DNA from 2 places in the Tardiphaga sp. 20_F10_N6_6 genome. Region 1 is predicted to be linked to the other one. Evidence: riboswitches for the same ligand, from Rfam matches in the RefSeq annotation. Region 1 holds a riboswitch; the other holds the start of a gene.
What was found. A riboswitch is a leader RNA that binds a small molecule or an ion and turns the genes downstream of it on or off. The one in region 1 is predicted to bind S-adenosylmethionine.
Positions count from the first base shown of each region.

Region 2: it holds a riboswitch for S-adenosylmethionine, as region 1 does, so the genes downstream of both, metX (homoserine O-acetyltransferase MetX) here and AB7813_RS22160 (O-succinylhomoserine sulfhydrylase) in region 1, are expected to answer to the same signal.

Region 1 is NZ_CP197239.1:4,614,364-4,623,696, forward strand. It holds gene AB7813_RS22145 (OpgC domain-containing protein) at 1-989, shown strand, start outside; gene AB7813_RS22150 (SGNH/GDSL hydrolase family protein) at 986-1,744, shown strand; gene AB7813_RS22155 (SGNH/GDSL hydrolase family protein) at 1,744-2,715, shown strand; gene AB7813_RS22160 (O-succinylhomoserine sulfhydrylase) at 2,871-4,052, opposite strand; SAM riboswitch at 4,135-4,214, opposite strand; gene AB7813_RS22165 (2'-deoxycytidine 5'-triphosphate deaminase) at 4,322-5,428, shown strand; gene AB7813_RS22170 (outer membrane protein) at 5,528-6,190, opposite strand; gene AB7813_RS22175 (LysR family transcriptional regulator) at 6,420-7,313, opposite strand; gene AB7813_RS22180 (aldo/keto reductase) at 7,453-8,445, shown strand; gene AB7813_RS22185 (NAD-dependent epimerase/dehydratase family protein) at 8,464-9,306, opposite strand.
Region 2 is NZ_CP197239.1:3,479,127-3,488,459, reverse strand. It holds gene AB7813_RS16820 (DUF2125 domain-containing protein) at 110-1,300, shown strand; gene AB7813_RS16815 (prephenate/arogenate dehydrogenase family protein) at 1,428-2,366, opposite strand; gene hisC (histidinol-phosphate transaminase) at 2,368-3,471, opposite strand; gene AB7813_RS16805 (chorismate mutase) at 3,498-4,349, opposite strand; SAM riboswitch at 4,553-4,632, shown strand; gene metX (homoserine O-acetyltransferase MetX) at 4,720-5,922, shown strand; gene metW (methionine biosynthesis protein MetW) at 5,925-6,611, shown strand; gene AB7813_RS16790 (TIGR02594 family protein) at 6,953-7,585, shown strand; gene AB7813_RS16785 (MOSC domain-containing protein) at 7,592-8,365, opposite strand; gene clpB (ATP-dependent chaperone ClpB) at 8,597-9,333, shown strand, end outside.

The DNA of each region.
Region 1 (9,333 bases):
CCGCCGCTTTCGTCTATGGCCGCGCGATGCAGGAGCAGGGCACGCTGGTTGCCAGCGCGCGCATCTTCAAGCGGGTCTGGCAGATCTATGTCGCCCACGTCTTCCTGTTCACGATCTTCCTCGCGGAAATCTCCTATGTTGCGACGCGGTTCGAGAACCCGCTTTATTCCGAGGAAATGGGGATTCTCGATTTTCTCAAACAGCCTGACGTGACCATCGTTCAGGCGCTGTTGCTGAAATTTCGCCCGGTGAACATGGACGTGTTGCCGCTCTATATCGTCCTCATGCTGTTCCTGCCGCCGATCCTCTGGCTGATGCGCCGCCGCGCCGATCTCACGCTGGCGCTGTCGGTCGGTCTTTATGCGCTGACCTGGGAATTCGACCTGCATCTGACGGCCTATCCGAATGGCGTCTGGGCCTTCAATCCGTTCGCCTGGCAATTGCTGTTCGTGTTCGGTGCCTGGTGCGCGCTGGGCGGCGCCGTCAGGATGTCGCGGATACTGTCATCCAACATCACGCTCTGGCTCTGCGTGGCCTATCTTCTGGCGGCGTTCTGGGTGACGCTGACCTGGTACATTCCGCAGATCCACCATCTGCTGCCGAAGGTCATCGAGCAGTGGATGTATCCCATCAACAAGACCGATCTCGACGTGCTGCGCTTCGCCCACTTCCTGGCGCTGGCGGCGCTCACAGTCCGTTTCCTGCCCAAGGAGTGGCCGGGGCTGAAATCGGTCTGGCTGCGGCCGATGGTGCTGTGCGGCCAGCACTCGCTCGAAATCTTCTGTATCGGGGTGTTCCTGGCCTTTGCCGGCCATTTCGTGCTGGCTGAGGTCGCCGGCGGAGCCGGCATGCATGCCTTGATCAGCTTCCTCGGCATAGTTGTTATGTCAACCGCCGCCTGGGTGTTTTCGTGGTACAAGGGCGTCACTGTCAAAGGCGGATCCCGCGCCAAACGATCCGACGCGGATCTCGCAGGAGGGGAAGCATGAAGGCCGTTCTGCGGCTCACGATGCTGGCTGGCCTGCTGGTGGCGGCTCCTGTCCGGGCCGAACCGCCCGCGCATACCTGTGAGGTTCCCGCCTACCTCCTGACCTCCGAAAGCACCCTGCCCAAGGTCGAGGCGGCGGCAAAACCGGGCGGAAAGCTCGATATTCTGGTCATTGGCAGCCGATCCTCGGTGATCGGGGTCTCCGACCATTCCGCGGCCTATCCGAACCGCCTGCAGGCCTATCTGAAGGAGAAGCTACCGGGCGTCGAGGTGAACGTGGCACTGGAGCTGCAGGTCAAGAAGACCGCCGAGGAAATGGCCCCGACCCTGGAACAGCTGGTGACGGACAAGAAGCCGAACCTGGTGATCTGGCAGACCGGAACCGTGGATGCCATGAAGCAGGCCGACGCCGACGACTTCCGGAACGCCCTGGATGAGGGCGTTGCCGCCATGCAAAAGGCCGGAACTGACGTCATTTTAATGAATCTGCAGTACAGTCCGCGCACGGAGACGATGATTTCCGGCTCCGCCTACCTAGATAATATGCGTGTGGTGGCGCAGCAGCACGACGTCCCGCTGTTCGACCGTTTCGCCATCATGCGGCACTGGAATGAGAGCGGTGATTTTGACCTGTTCAGCGCGTCGCCCGGCATGGAGCTGGCGAAGCGGGTGCATGATTGTCTTGGCCGGGCGCTTTCGACCTTTGTCGTCGATGCGGCCAAGATCAAAGCAGCGGATTTGAGGATTCAGCGTTAATGAGTTTCGTCGGCCATTTGTCTCGCTTTGCTGTCGTCGCTGCCTTTGCTGCTTCCACGACCTTCGCGCTCCCGATCTCATCGTCCGTCGCTCACGCGGAAGCGGCGCAGGCCGCCCCGGCCGACGGCAAGGGCGCCGACCAGGGCGTTGCGGCGAATGATCCCGCGGACGCCGCGAAGAGGGGCGTCGCTGCGAAAGCCATCGACAGGGTCAAGGAAGTCGCAAAGACCGCGACCGATATCTTGAGCCGCGTCCCCTGCCGTACACCGAAAGGCGGCATGAAGGCGATGGGCGCGCTGCCGCATGTGGCCAGCAAGCTCGTGGCCGGCAAGCCCGTGGTCATCGTTGCGTTCGGCTCGTCCTCTACCGAAGGCTACGGTTCGACGGCGCCCGAATTCACCTATCCGAACCGCCTTGCAGCGCAGCTGCATCGTGCTTACCCGTCGGCCAACATCACCGTGCTCAACCGCGGCAAGGGCGGCGAAGATGCGCCGGAAATGATGGCGCGGCTGCAGAGCGAAGTGATCAATTCGAAGCCTGATCTCGTGATCTGGCAGGTCGGCACCAATGCGGTGCTGCGCAATCTCGATCCCGGCGAAACCGGCAAGATGGTGGAAGACGGCGTCGCCCGCATTCAGGCAGCCGGCGCCGATCTGGTGCTGGTCGATCCGCAATATTCGCCGCTGGTGAATACGCGGCCGGAAGGCACCAGCAAGATGGTTTCGCTGCTGCACAAGGTGGCCGAACTGCGCAAGGTCGGCATCTTCCCGCGCTTCGAAGTGATGAAGGAATGGCACGAAGGCCAGCAGATGTCGTTCGACAGCTTCGTCATTGCCGACGGCCTGCATATGAACGACTGGGGCTATGCCTGCTTCGCGCAGTTGCTTGGCGACAACATCATCAAGTCGGTCGGCCAGGTGAAGCTCGGCATCAACGAGCCGCAGATTCAGCAGGCGCAGAAGCCGCTGTAAGTTCGAAGAGGGGCGAATGCCTCTCAGCCGTCATTGCGAGCCCGCGAAATTCGCCTTCGGCGATTTTCGCGGAGCGAAGCAATCCAGTCTTGCTTGAAAGAAAGTCTGGATTGCTTCGTCGCAAGTGCTCCTCGCAATGACGATGGAGAGATTGGCTACGCCTTCGCCAGTGCCGCTTCGAGATCCTCGATCAGATCGTCACGATGCTCGAGGCCGGCCGAGAAGCGGATGAAGCCTTCCGTGATCCCGAGTTCAAGCCGTGCTTCGAGCGGCAGACGCTGATGCGTCGTCGTCGCTGGATGCGTGACGAGGCTCTTTGCATCGCCGAGATTGTTCGAGATACGAGCCACTTTCAGCTCGTTGAGGACGCGGAACGCCGCTGCCTTGCCGCCCTTCACCTCGAAGCCGATCAGCGTCGATCCCGCACGCATCTGCTTCTTCACCGTTGCCGCCTGCGGATGATCCTCGCGGCCCGGATAGATCAGCCGCGAAATCTTCGGATGCTGGGCCAGCACGTCTGCGATGGCAGCCGCGGTCTGCGTCTGCCGTTCGACACGGATCGCCAGCGTCTCCAGTCCCTTCACCAGCGTCCACGCATTGAACGGTGAGATCGAGGGGCCGGTCTGGCGCAGATAGTTGTGAATATGCTCGTCGATGAAGTCCTTCGACGACAGGATGATGCCGCCGAGGCAGCGGCCCTGTCCGTCGATATGCTTGGTCGCCGAATACACGACGACATCTGCACCGAGCGCGAGCGGGCTCTGCCAGAGCGGCGTCGCGAACACGTTATCGACAATCAGTCGCGCACCGCCGGCATGGGCGATGTCAGCGATGGCTGATACGTCGAGCACGTCGAGCGTCGGATTGGTCGGACTTTCCAGGAACAGCGACTTGGTGTTCGGGCGCATTGCCTTCTGCCACTGGTCGAGGTCGAGGCCGTCGACGAGGGTGAACTCGATGCCATAGCGCGGCAGCAGCTCTTCGATGACGTAGCGACAGGAGCCGAACAGTGCCTTGGCGGCGACGACGTGATCGCCCATGCGCAGCGGCGCGAGAATGGCGGTGGTCACGGCGGCCATGCCGGTGGCCGTCGAGCGTGCGGCCTCCGCACCTTCGAGGTCGATCATGCGGCTCTCGAACATCGACGTATTCGGATTCGAAAAGCGCGAATAGATGAAACCGGGATCTTCGCCCTTGAACCGCGCCTCGCAGGCTTCAGCGGTCTCGTAGATGAAGCCCTGCGTGAGGAAGAGGGCTTCGGACGTCTCGTTGAATTGCGAGCGCAGCGCGCCCGAATGAACGAGCCGGGTTTCGGGGCGATAGGACTTCGTAGACATGTGACCTCCAACGTACCCGCGTAATACGGGCACAAAAAACCGGCCTGGACGGACGTCCTCAGGCCGGGATCGCATGCTGGAAGGACATGTGTCCCCGGCCTGTTTAGCGACTTATTTTACGTGGCTGCAAGCCGGCCGGCTCAAATCACCACGGGATAACGATGTGCATATTCCCGCTTGCCCTTTTCGTCAAGGCGGGGCTGAGATAACCGATAAAGTCGCTATTTTTCAGTGTATTCTCGCTGAAGGACGACCGAAGGACGAGACCTGTGCCGTTTACGCTTGCCCCCGATGCCGATGGAATTCTGCCCGACCGCATGATTGCTGCGATGGCCGATGCCGGCCTGATCCTGCCGGAATATCCCTTCGTCGAGAGCCAGATTCAGCCCGCCAGCCTGGATCTGCGGCTTGGCTCCATCGCCTATCGCGTGCGCGCCAGCTTCCTGCCGGGGCCGAATTCGACGGTCGCCGAACGCATCGACGAGTTGAAGCTGCACGAGATCGACCTGTCGGACGGTGCGGTGCTCGAAACCAACTGCGTCTACATCGTGCCGTTGATCGAGAGCCTGGCGCTGCCGCCGAACATCTTCGCGGCCGCCAATCCGAAGAGCTCCACGGGGCGCCTCGACGTGTTCACGCGGGTGATCGCTGATGGCACCAGGCGGTTCGATGTGATCGGTGCGGGCTATCACGGGCCGCTTTATGCCGAGATCAGCCCGAAGACATTCCCGGTATTGCTGCGCGAAGGCTCGCGCCTGTCGCAGGTCCGTTTCCGTGTCGGCGATGCCGTGCTCGATACGGAAGCGCTGGAAGAGCTTCACGCGCAAGAGCCGCTGGTCGACAGCGACACGGCCGATCTCAACAATGGCCTCGCACTGTCGGTCGATCTGTCGGGCGAGAACGCCTCGGGCTTCGTCGGCTACCGCGCCAAGCGTCATACCGGCGTGGTCGATATCGATCGTCGCGGTGGCTACAGCGTCAATGAATTCTGGGAGCCGATCTCGGCGCGCAAGGACGGCGCGCTGATCCTCGATCCCGGCGAGTTCTACATTCTCGCCTCCAAGGAAGCCGTGCAGGTGCCGCCGGACTACGCCGCCGAAATGGTGCCGTTCGATCCGCTGGTCGGCGAATTCCGCGTCCACTATGCCGGCTTCTTCGATCCCGGTTTCGGTCATGATGGCGCCGGCGGCAAGGGCTCGCGCGCCGTGCTGGAAGTGCGCTCGCGCGAAGTTCCGTTCATTCTCGAACACGGCCAGATCGTTGGTCGTCTCGTCTATGAGCGTATGCTGGATCGTCCGGATGCCCTCTACGGCCAGCGCATCGGTTCGAATTATCAGGGCCAGAGCCTGAAGCTGTCGAAGCACTTCAAGGTCTGACACGCACCGCCGGTCATCGTGGCCGAGAAAGAAAAAAGGCCCGCATTGCTGCGGGCCTAAGTTTTTTCTGGAGACGAAGTAGACGATAGATCGTCAGGCTTACTGAACGAAGCCTGCGCCGAAGTTGCCCAGATTGAAGCGATAGTTCAGGCCGGCCTTGATCGTGTGCTCGTCGTTCTTGAAACCGCCAACGGCGAGGGTCGGCGTGATGAAGTTGACGTTGCCGAAGTCGTAATACTGGTACTCGACCTTGCCCGACCAGTTCTGGGTGAACAGGTATTCGAGACCGCCGCCAACCGTGTAGCCATCGCGGCCGCCGTCGCCGGCAAAGCCGTTGGTGAAGCGCGAGTCAGCCCATGCGTAACCGCCCTTCACGTAGAGCAGTGCTGGACCCCAAGTGTAACCAACACGACCGGTGACCGAACCGAGGCCGCGATTGTCGAAGTTGCTGCTGGTGGAGAGGAAGCTGTAATTGGCTTCGAGACCGAACACCCAGTTCGGCGCGAACTGGTAGTCGTAACCACCCTGCACACCGCCCATGAACGTGCCGTCATTGCTGCCGCCGAGCAGGTTGTTGTCGTTGCCCGGGAACGCGCCGCCGATGTGACCGCCGATGTAGAAACCGGTCCAGTTGTAGATCGGAGCAGCCGGAGCATAGGCCGGAGCCTTGGTGTAAGGGCGCGCAGCCAGGTCAGCAGCGGACGCCGGAGCGGCCAAAGCGACGAGGGCCAGAGCAGCGGTAGACAGTAGAAGCTTCTTCATCAGGTGTTCCTTCTCAATCCCGACGGGGGATGACGAAAGGCAACCTAGACTATTACGCAGTGATTGCTGTCACACGCGTGCAACAGCGCTTCAAACGAAAAAGGCAGCTTTGGCGACCGCGTCGCGCTTAAGACACAGCATTGCCCAAATTGATTCAGGAACTTTTCACGATGTGCGATTTTGCTTTAATCACGTTCGGATTGAGGCGCTGGAACACGACAACCGTTGATCAGCCACGGTAACGCAGCGCTTCAACCAGCGCCGCGAATGCAGATGTCGGCTGTCGGCGGCTCGGATAATAAAGGTGATAACCCGAGAACGGTTGGCACCAATCGTCAAGCACTTGAACAAGCCGGCCTGAGGCAATGTGATCGCGCACGCGATCCTCCGGCAAATAGGCCAGCCCCAGTCCGTTCAGCACCGCCTTGTGGCGCAGCGACATGTTGTTGAACACGATCTGGCCATCGACGCGCACTTTCAAGGCGCGCCCGCGCTTCTCGAACTCCCACGCATAGAGGCCGCCCATGGTCGGCAGACGGATATTGATGCAGTCATGCGCGGTGAGGTCCTGCGGGCGTTTCGGCAGCGGTCGTTTGGCGAAATAGGACGGTGCGCCGACCACGACCATGCGAAAGTCCGGCCCGATACGGACGGCGATCATGTCTTTTGCGACCTGTTCGCCCAGGCGAACGCCCGCGTCGTAGCGTTCCGCAACGATATCGATGAGGCCGTAATCGACGACGAGTTCGGCCTTGATGTCGGGATAGCGCGGCAGCAGCTTGGCAAGCGCAGGCCAGATGATCGTTTCGGCGGAATGCTCACCGGTGGTGATGCGGATGGTGCCGGCCGGCTTCTCGCGCAGCTCCGTGACCGCCGCGAGTTCGGCGTCGATCTCTTCCAGCTTCGGACCGATGGTCCGGATCAGGCGTTCGCCAGCCTCGGTTGGTGCCACGCTGCGGGTCGTTCGGGTGAGGAGCCGCAGTCCAAGCCGCTCCTCAAGACCGCGAATGGTGTGGCTGAGCGCGGATTGCGAGACGCCGAGTTTGGCGGCTGCACGCGTGAAGCTCGCCTCCTTCGCGACGGCGAAGAAAGCGAGGAGGTCGTCGATTGTCTGGCGGGCCATTCATGAATCCGGCTGATAAGTGCGTGCAGATTATATCATCTAGTCTCATGGGCGCTCGATCTCCAGATGTCGCAGGTCGGCGGCAACATCCCACCAGTACGGGAGCCGCTCATTGGCCGGATGGCACAGGAGATTTGACATGAAGACACGCATACTCGGACGCAATGGACTGGACGTCTCGGCCATCGGGCTCGGCTGTATGGGGATGAGTTTCGGCTATGGGCCTCCGGCCGACACAACGGAAATGACCGCACTGATCCGCGCGGCGGTCGAACGCGGGGTCACGTTCTTCGACACCGCCGAAGTTTATGGTCCGTTCACCAATGAAGAACTCGTCGGCGCGGCGCTCGCGCCGGTTCGCGATCAGGTCGTCATCGCCACCAAATTTGGCTTCAGGCTCGATCCCGTGACCGGTCAGCAGATTGGTCTCGACAGCCGACCCGCGCATATTCGCGAGGTCGCCGAAGCATCGCTCACGCGGTTGAAGATCGATGCCATTGATCTGTTCTACCAGCACCGCGTCGATCCCGACGTGCCGATCGAGGATGTTGCCGGCGCGGTGAAGGACCTGATCACTGAGGGCAAGGTCAAGCATTTCGGCCTGTCCGAGCCGGGCGTGACGACAATTCGCCGCGCCCATGCCGTGCAGCCGATTACTGCGATCCAGAGCGAGTATTCGTTATGGACGCGCAGTCCCGAAAAGGAAGTGCTGCCGACGCTCGAAGAACTCGGGATTGGCTTCGTGCCCTACAGCCCGCTCGGCAAGGGCTTTCTCACGGGCGCCATGAACGAGAGCACGACGCTCGACAGCGGAGACTTCCGCAATATCCTCCCGCGCTTCACGCCCGAAGCGCGCAAGGCCAATCAGTCGCTGGTCGATCTGCTCGGCGAAATCGCCGGACGGAAGCAGGCGACGCCGGCCCAGATCGCGCTGGCGTGGCTGCTGGCCCAGAAGCCGTGGATCGTGCCGATCCCGGGCACCACGAAACTGCATCGGCTTGAGGAAAATCTCGGTGCAGCAGACGTTGAGCTGACAGCCGACGATCTGCGGGATATCGAGAGCGCTGCTGCGAAGATCACCGTTCAGGGCAACCGATATCCGGACAGGTTGGAAGCGATGACGGGGCGATAGCCCGAAAGTCACGGCTGCTTAGATCTCGCGCCGCTGCCACAGTGCCGTGAGGCCTTCGCGATAGGTCGGAAATGCGAGCTTCACGCCGAGCTCGCGTTTCAGCCGCGCATTCGAGATGCGGTTGTTGCTGGCATAGAAGCTGCGCGCCATCAGGCTCATCTCGGCGGTTGCGAAGTCCTGCTCGGGCGGCGGCGCGATTCCCATCAGCGCTGCGGCGAATGTCACGACGTCCTGCGGCGGCGCCGGCTCGTCGTCGCACAGATTCCAGATGCCGATCTGCGGATATTCGAATGCAGCCGCGATGGCAGCCGCGATGTCATCCACATGAATGCGATTGAACACCTGGCCCGGTTTGACGATGCGATGGGCCTTGCCGGCTTTGAGATTTTCCAGCGCATTGCGGCCAGGGCCGTAGATGCCAGCGATGCGCAGAATTGTCGTGCGATCGCCGGCCAGAGCGCGCCAGCGCTCTTCGGCATCGATGCGTGCCCTGCGCCGACCCTCGCCGGAGACCGGGGCGGTTTCGTCGATCCAGGCGCCCTGATGATCGCCGTAAACCCCGACGCTGGAGAGATAGACAATGCGCTGGATGCCGCTGGCCGCGATCACAGAGCCGAAGGTCAGCAGCACGGGATCGCCATCTGCGCCGGGCGGGACCGAGACGAGCAGCGTATCGGCGCTCGCTAGGCGATCACCGATGCCGGGATCGGTGACATCCGGGTTGAAGACCAGCGTCTCGATATCCCGAGCAGCCGACTTGCCGGCCGTGCGGATGGTGCCGGCAATCCCGGTGAATTGACCGCCATGCTGGGCGATGAACCGGTTTGCGCTGTAGCCGAGCCCGAAGACGAAAAGACGCACGTTCATTCCATTTCTGCATGAATTCGG
Region 2 (9,333 bases), 1.1 Mb from region 1:
ACCTTGGGCCCGGGCGATCTTGATTTCCTGCAATGTGGCCCTGCGACCGCAGGATAACCCCATGAAAGGGATCGCCGATTTGACAAAATCATGCGATCTACGTCCCGCCATGTCCGAATATGCACAGCCCACCCAGCGCCGCCTCTGGCCGATTTTCATCCTGCCCGTCATCATCGTCGTCCTTGCGGCGGCGTGGAGCGGCTTCTGGTTCTATGCCGCGTCCAAGGTCGACGAAAACGTCGATATCTGGCGCTCCCGAGAGGCCGCGGCTGGCCGCGTCTATGATTGCGCCAACCGTTCGGTCTCCGGCTTCCCGTTCCGGCTCGAAGTCCGCTGTAGCGGTGTCAGCGTTTCGCTGACCTCGCAAACGGCCGCCCAGAATGCGAAGCAGGTGCCGATCACCGCGAAGCTCGGTGAGATCGTTGTGGTTGCGCAGATTTACACGCCGCGGCTCCTGGTCGCCGAATTCACCGCGCCGGCAGTTCTGTCCGAGCGCGGTCAGCCGGCGATGGTAATGAATTGGGGCTCGGCGCGCAGCAGCATCACCGGTCTGCCCGGTACGCCTGACAGCGCCGACATCGTGTTCGACGACGTGTCGCTCGACCGTTTCGCCGGCTCGGTGCAGGCGCCGACCGCACGTGCCAAACAGGTCGAATTGCATGGCCGCACGGCAGCGAATTCGACGCCGGACAAGCCGGTGATCGAGACGGCCCTGCAGATCAGGAGCGGCAGCATTGCCGATGTTCATCCGATCCTCGCCGCGCCATTCGACGCCGATATCCGCGCATTGCTCAGCGGACTCAAGGATGTCTCGCCCAAGCCCTGGCCGCAGCGTTTCCGCGAGCTTCAGGCTGCAGGTGGACGCGTCGAGATCGTGCAGTCGCGCGTCCAGCAGGGCGAGATCATCTCGCTGGCGACGGGCTCGCTCGGTCTGACCGCCGCGGGCAATCTCGACGGCGAATTGCAGATGACCGTGGCGGGACTGGACAAGGCTATCGCCGCCCTCGGGATCGACAAGTTGCTCGAGATGGGCGTGCCTCAGGAGGCGCTGGATCGCATTGCGCCCGGCGTGAAGTCGCAAGACGTCAACAACATCCTCGGTGCGCTTGATCGCGCGATCCCCGGTCTCGGCAATGTCGTGCGCAAGAATGCCGGCAGCGGCCTTGCCGCTGGCGTCAATTCGATCGGGACTGCGGCTGTCTTGGAAGGCAAAGCGGCGCGGTCGTTCCCGCTGAAATTTGTCGATGGCGCGGTGTTCCTCGGGCCGCTGCGCGTGGCGCAGATCCCGCCGTTGTTTTAAGGCGTGAGGTTCGCCGGCCTCTCCACGTCATTGCGAGGAGCGAAGCGACGCGGCAATCCAGAAGCTGCAAAGCAAGTAAGGCTGGATTGCTTCGCTTCGCTCGCAATGACGGCTGTTGGTCCTGCGATCAATCCTTCTTCGTCAGCGCCTGATGCTTGCGCCCGAAGTCCGGCGCCGCTTCATCCTGACCGATACTCACGATGCCGCGGCGGATCGCGCGGGTGCGGGTGAAGTGCTCGAACAGCGCATCGCCATCGTCGCGGCGGATGGCACGGGTCAGCTTCGACAGGTCTTCCTGGAAGGTACCGAGCATTTCCAGCACCGCGTCCTTGTTGGCGAGGAACACGTCGCGCCACATGGTCGGGTCTGATGCAGCGATACGGGTGAAATCGCGGAAACCGCCCGCGGAGAACTTCAGCACTTCCGACCTCGTGACGTCTTCGAGCTCGTCGGCCGTGCCTACGATTGTATAAGCGATCAGATGCGGCAGATGGCTGGTGACCGCGAGCACCAGATCGTGATGCGCGGCCTGCATGATCTCGACATTGGCGCCCAATGCAGCCCAGAAACCGGTGAGCTTCTCGACGGCCGCGGGATCCGCGCCCTCAGGCGGCGTCAGAATGCACCAGCGATTGCTGAACAGTTCGGCGAAGCCGGAATCCGGACCGGAGTTCTCCGTGCCAGCGACCGGATGCGCGGGAATGAAGTGGACGTTGTCCGGCAGATATTCGGACATCGCGTGCAGCACGGAGGCCTTCACCGAACCGACGTCGGAGACGATCGCACCGGGCGCGAGATGTGCCGCGATGCTTTTCGCCACGTCGCCTGCCACACCGACGGGTACGCAGGCGATGACCAGATCGGCATCCTTGACCGCGCTGGCATTATCGTCGGCGATGCGGTCGGCGAGCTTGATTTCCACGGCGCGTGCACGCACGGCCGCCGAATTGTCGGTGGCAACGAGTTCACCGGCAAGACCAAGCTGCTGGATGCCGCGCGCCAGCGACGAGCCGATCAGGCCGAGGCCGATCAGCGCGATACGTTTGAAGGGCGGCGTGGCGCTCACGTCATTGCCCCGAATTCGATGCCATGAATTCACGCAGCGTCTCGATCACCAGCCTGTTGGCTTCCTCGGTGCCGATGGTCATACGCAGCGAGTTCGGCAGGCCGTAATTGGTCACGGCGCGCAGCACCAGCCCGCGCCTGGTCAGGAACGCATCGGCATCTGCTGCGGTCTTGCCGGTCGCCGGAAAATGCATCAGCAGGAAATTGGCCACGCTTGGCGTCACCTCGATGCCGAGCTTGGTGATTTCCTCGGTCAGGATGCCGATCCACTTGGCGGTGTATGTGCGCGACATCTCGACATGGCCGGTGTCCTCGATCGCCCCCACCGCGGCCATCATCGCCGGCGCCGAGACGTTGAACGGCCCACGAATCCGGTTCATCGCATCGACGATGTGCGCAGGGCCGAACATCCAGCCGATCCGCAAGGCGGCCAGGCCGTGCACCTTCGAGAAGGTGTAGGTGGCGACGGTATTCTCGGTGGTCTTCGCCAGCTCCAGGCCGTTGTCGTAGTCGCCCTTGGTCACGTAATCCCAGTATGCGGCGTCGAGCACCAGCAGCACGTGCTCCGGCAGGCCGGCGCGCAGGCGCTTGATCTCGGAGGACGGCAGATAGGTGCCGGTCGGATTGTTCGGATTGGCCAGCCACACCAGCTTGGTGCGCGGCGTGACGCAGTTCAGGATCGCGTCGACGTTGCAGGTGAAGTTGGTTTCCGGAGCGACCACATTGGTGGCGCCGTTCGCCTGCGTGGCGATCGGGTAGACCAGGAAGCCGTGCGCGGTCGAAATCGCCTCGTCGCCGGGGCCGAGATAGACATGCGCAATCAGGTTGAGAATTTCGTCGGAGCCGGCGCCGCAGATGATCTGCGCGGGATCGAGGCCGAAGCGGTGGCCGAGCGCCTCGCGCAGCACCTTCGACGTGCCTTCCGGATAATCCTCGAGATGCGCGACAGCGGTGGCGAAGGCGTCCTTGGCGCGCGCCGACGGACCGAACGGGGTCTCGTTGGCCGACAGCTTGTAGGTCTTGCGGCCGGGCTCCACCACCGGGCTCTTGCCAGGGGTGTAGGGCGCGATATCGAGAATGCCGGGCTTCGGCACAGGACGGGACATCTTCAACTCCAGAACGTCAGATTGGCTTACGAACGCGGTGCGTCGCTGGCGGCCACGGTATAGCGGGTTGCGTGGCTGCCGACGAGGGCCGTGGAGCGCACCGAGGCGCCGGCTTCGATCAGCGCCGACTTGATCGTGTCGAGGTTTGAGGCCGATGTGATCGAGATCAGCAGCGCGGCGCCGTCAAAGGCGGTATCCGGCACGGCGACGATTTCGGCCAGCGGCGACAGCGCGCGCGCGGTCTCGGCATTCCAGCCTGACACCCGCACGCTCCACATCTCGACTTCGGTCACCATGGCGCTGTCGGCGACGCGTGACACCACGAACACCGGCAATGCGGCCGGATGGTCGGCGCGTTCAATGAACGGCAGGCGTGCGATGATCTTCGGCGCGCCCAGGGCTTCCAGCGGGATCCACCACGGCGTGCGGCTGGACGTCGCCGAGACCAGCGCGAGATCGCCCTTGGACTTGGCCACGGCCTCGACCGCTGCGGCGGCGCTGAAATGCGCGACGTAAGGCACCGTGAAGCCGAAATGAAAGCGCGCGGAATCCCGCATCGCGCTCTCGCCGAGCGACAGATCCGCATGCACCGAGAACGGCGCCTGAACGTAAGTGAAAGTCGAGATGATCACCCGCCAGATGCTCTCGACGGTGTCGATCGGCAGGATGCCGCGATGGCGCTGCACCAGACGGCGCATCATGTCGGCCTCGCGCGCCGGCCGGAAGGCCGAGCCGACCTCCTGGGTCTGCTTCACCGAAATCAGCCGGTCGATGATGTCGCCGCGCTGCATCAACAGGGCGTGAACCTGCGCGTCGATGCTGTCGATCTCTTTGCGCAGTTCATCCAGCGAGGGCGGGGCGGGTGGTAATTTCGACATGTTCAAAACCTTCGGGACGGGAGGCGTGATAGGTCCCGTCGAGCTTGCCGGGCCGGCTCCGGGGAGCCGGCGGGCACGGCCATTGATTAGGTAAGACGGTGCCGGAAAGCAAAGAAAACATGGAAGATTTGGCCGCAGGGCAGTTGGGCAATTTGACCGGGGTATGCCCATATTGACGGCAGGCGGGTGTGGGACTAGTTTCTGGTCTCTTCCGTGGTCATTTGAGCCGGCCGGCTTGCAGCCACGTTAAACAACTCGCTAAACAGGCCGGGGACAGTTTGATCCCGGCCGAGCTATTTGTTCAGGCCGGGTTTTTTATGGCCTGATTCCGGTTTTGGTTTGAGAACCTCCTGAGGAGGCCGGTATCAAGATGGTAAATGTCGAACTGGTGAAGAGTCCGGTTGTCCGCCCCGATGAGCGTGGACACGAAGCCGATCATCCGACCTCGCTGGTCGCGGGTTTTGGCATGGATCAGCCGCTGCGGCTCGATTGCGGCGTCGACCTCGCCCCGTTCCAGATCGCCTATCAGACCTACGGAACGCTCAACGCCGACAAATCCAATGCCATCCTGGTCTGCCACGCTTTGACCGGCGACCAGCACGTCGCCAATATCAATCCGATCACCGGCAAGCCCGGCTGGTGGCAGACGCTGGTCGGCCCCGGCAAGGCACTCGATACCGACCGCTACTTCATCATCTGTTCGAATGTGCTCGGCGGCTGCATGGGCTCGACCGGTCCGGCCTCGACCAATGCTGCCACCGGCAAGATCTGGGGACTGGATTTTCCGGTCATCACCATTCCCGACATGGTGCGTGCGCAGGCGATGCTGATCGACAGTCTCGGTATCGGTCAGTTGTTTTGCGTCGTCGGCGGCTCCATGGGCGGTATGCAGACGCTACAATGGACCGCGGCCTATCCGGAGCGCGTGTTCTCCGCGCTGGCGGTTGCCTGCAGCACGCGGCACTCGGCGCAGAACATCGCGTTCCACGAATTGGGTCGTCAGGCCGTGATGGCCGATCCCGATTGGCGCGGCGGGCGTTATTTCGAGGAAGGCACACATCCGCATCGCGGCCTCGGCGTCGCGCGGATGGCCGCGCATATCACCTATCTGTCGGATGCCGCCTTGCACCGCAAGTTCGGCCGCCGCATGCAGGACAGGGAGTTGCCGACATTCTCCTTCGATGCGGATTTTCAGGTCGAGAGCTATCTGCGCTATCAGGGCTCGTCCTTCGTCGAGCGCTTCGATGCCAACTCCTATCTCTATCTGACGCGTGCGATGGACTATTTCGATATCGCAGCCGACCACAACGGCAAGCTTGCGGAAGCGTTTCGCGATACGCAGACGCGTTTCTGTCTGATGTCGTTCACATCCGACTGGCTGTTCCCGACGGCAGAATCGCGCGATGTCGTGCACGCGCTGAATGCCGGCGGCGTCCGCGTGTCCTTTGCGGAGATCGAAACCGACAAGGGTCATGATGCCTTCCTGCTCGACGTGCCCGAGTTCCTCGATATCGCCGGTGCATTTCTGAACTCCGCAGCCTCCGTGCGCGGCCTGCCGGTTACGGGGACATAGAGATGGCGTTTCCACAACAGACCTTGCCGCTGAACTCTGCGGTGGCGACGCCGGCGCCGCGCGGCACGCAGGACTATCGCGGCGATCACCTCCTGGTTGCGGAGATGATCAAGCCGGGCTCGAAGGTGCTCGACGTGGGCTGCGGCGATGGCGATCTGCTGCAGCTGCTGGAAAGCCGCGGCATTGACGGCCGCGGCATCGAATTGTCGCGCGAAGGCGTCAACCGCTGCGTCGGCAAGGGTCTTGCCGTGGTGCAGGGCGACGCCGATACGGACTTGATCAACTATCCCGACGATGCGTTCGACTACGTGATCCTGTCGCAGACGCTGCAGGCGACGCGGCAGCCGCGCGTCGTGCTGGAAAATCTGCTGCGCATCGGCCGCAGCGCGATCGTGTCGTTTCCGAATTTCGGCTTCTGGAAAATGCGCGTGCAGTTGCTTGTCGGCGGCCGCATGCCACGTACGGAGAATCTGCCGGCGACGTGGTACGACACGCCGAACATTCACTTCTGCACCATCAAGGACTTCGTGCAGCTGTGCGACGAGATCAACGTGAAGATGGAGCGCGCCGTTGCGCTCGATCTCTATGGCCGTCCGCTGCGCCTCAATGCGCCGTGGTGGTTCTGGAACATGTTCGGGGAGCAGGGCGTTTTCCTGCTGAGCCGCGCGAGTAAATCGGCGCAACCCTGATCGCGTGTAGATTTCTGCCTGATGGAAACAGAAATACCGCATTTGATGCGGTTTTTCACGCCGTGTGTCGGCCTGCGATACACGCCAAAGATGTGCGTAAAAGCTAATTCGAATAGGTAATATAAGCGCCCATTCTGTCGAATGGGTGGCTGCTATGTCTATACGTATGGCGTCCGTTGAAGTTGAAGCGATTCACTCCGATGTCGCCGTTAAAAAATCGTCACTTGAACCGTTCTAGGTCTTGTTATCGCCATACCAACTTCGTTACCACGCCCGTCCCGATTGTTGGCCCGCGTATTTGGGCCGATGGGGTTCGGGGGTGTTAAGAGGAAAAATTCGGTATGGTTCAGTTCTTTGCGTATCGCCGTGCACTTCGCATCTCGGCTCTTGCGGTGTGTTCGGCGGCAGTTCTCGCGTCAGTCTCTCCCGCGTCGGCACGTCCTCATCACGGCGCTTCGCGTCATTCGCACCACGTCGGCAAGTACACACACAGCACGCGGCATCGCGCGCGGTATGCACGGCGCAGTGCCCGAGTCGAACAGCAGGCGCCTTCGTTCGGCGACTCCACAAATTTCAATAACGCCAATGCAAGCATGAACCAGCCTTCCGGCGGCTTCGGCGGTTCGGGCATCGTCGATGCAGCGCGCAGCTTCATCGGCCGCGGCAATCCGACGGCGCGCGGTCGCTTGTGGTGCGCAGCGTTCATGAACCTCGTATTGAAGCGCACCGGCCATCAAGGCACCGGGTCTGATATGGCGCGCTCGTTCTCGAGCTATGGCCAGCGCATCTCCGGTCCGCAGGTCGGCGCCATCGCCGTGATGTCGCGCGGTCGTCGCGGCGGTCATGTCGGTGTCGTCTCCGGCGTCGATGCCAAGGGCAATCCGATCATCGTCTCCGGCAATCACGGCAACCGCGTCGCCGAGTCGGTGTATTCGCGTGGTCGCGTTTACGCCTACGTGATGCCGACGAGCTGAGTTCGTCTATTCTGCGACGACGATCTTATCGCCGGCGGTGATCGTGCCGCCGGTGATGACCTCAGCGTAAATTCCGCAATCGGCATGACCATAGGTCTGCAGCAGCGTTTTCGGAATCGTCAGATCTCGTGCGGCCGTATCCGGATCGACATTGGTCGCTGCACAGCGGACGATGCGCTTCACCACTTTGAACCGGGTGCTGCCGATAGCGAGCGTCCGATCGATCAGGTCGAATTCATGCCAGGCCGGCCAGCCCGCTACATGCACGTTGCCGCGAAAGCGTAGCGGATGCACCGGCTGTCCGACGGCCTTTTCGAGATCTTTGACGCTGGCGAGGTTGATGATCGACACCACCTTGCGCGGCACATCCGAAAAGCTATGGCCGTCCGCGAACAACACCCTGGGTGGTCCGCGCAATTCATCGGCAAAATTCTTCGCGAAGAACGCTTCGATCTCTGCACGTCCTTCGGTCGTCTGCAGGTCGGCTCGCGCCACCGCTAGATTGTCCTGCCGGATTGTCAGCGTATGGCTGGCGTCGTCGTAGTGGCTGCGGAGCGCCGCCAGGCGCTCGTTGCGCATCAGCATCAGAAACTGGGTCTTGGGAAAATATTGCGGTGCTGCCGGGTCGAACCCGATCGGGCCGTTCTCGATGGCATAGCGCCGGTCGGCCGGCAGGGTCTGACCGGGCTTCAGCGTGACTTGTTCCAGAGGCTCGGGCGTCAGGCCCTTCACCGGATAGCGGTAGATGCTGGCAACGCTGGCGTAAGACTGTTCTGGCATGGTTCCGGTCTTAAGAGATTTGGGCCCGCGGCGCCATCGCCTGGCCGATTGGAATTTTATGCGGACCCCTTCCGTTTCGGGAACTGGCTGCCCACATTTGCATCAAGCTGGTTTTGACGCCAGCGACGACCGCAGCCGGTTGACCACCATCAATGCGGCCTGCGGATACCCAATGAAGATGCCCCATCCGTGCTTTCGAGGCGGACAGGGCAGGCCGAGGGACAACACACAATGAATATTGAGAAATACACCGAACGGGTGCGCGGCTTCATCCAGTCGGCGCAGTCACTGGCCGTGCGCGAGGGACATCAGCAATTCTCGCCGCTGCACATTCTGAAAGTCCTGCTGGACGACAGCGAAGGTCTGGCCGGTGGCCTGATCGACCGCGCCGGCGGCAACTCCCGCGCCATCCTGAAGGCGACGGAAACCGAGCTGGGCAAGATGCCCAAGGTCTCGGGCGCAGGGGCCGGGCAGGTCTATCTGGCGCCGGCGACCGCGCGCGCTTTCGATGCCGCCGAAAAGGCCGCCGAAAAAGCCGGCGACAGTTTCGTCACCGTGGAGCGGCTGCTGCTTGCGCTGGCGCTCGACAAGGATTCGGAGGCCGGCAGCCTGCTCAACAAGGGCGGCGTCACGCCGCAAAATCTCAATGCCGCGATCAATGCGCTGCGCAAGGGCCGCACGGCGGATTCCGCCACGGCCGAAAACGCTTATGACGCGTTGAAGAAATATGCCCGCGACCTGACCCAGGCTGCGCGTGATGGCAAGCTCGACCCGGTGATTGGCCGCGACGAGGAAATCCGCCGCACGATTCAGGTATTGTCGCGGCGAACCAAGAACAATCCCGTGCTGATCGGCGAACCCGGCGTCGGCAAGACCGCCATCGTCGAAGGTCTCGCGCTGCGCATCCTCAATGGCGACGTGCCGGAGAGCCTGAAGGACAAGAGCCTGCTGTCGCTCGATCTCGGTGC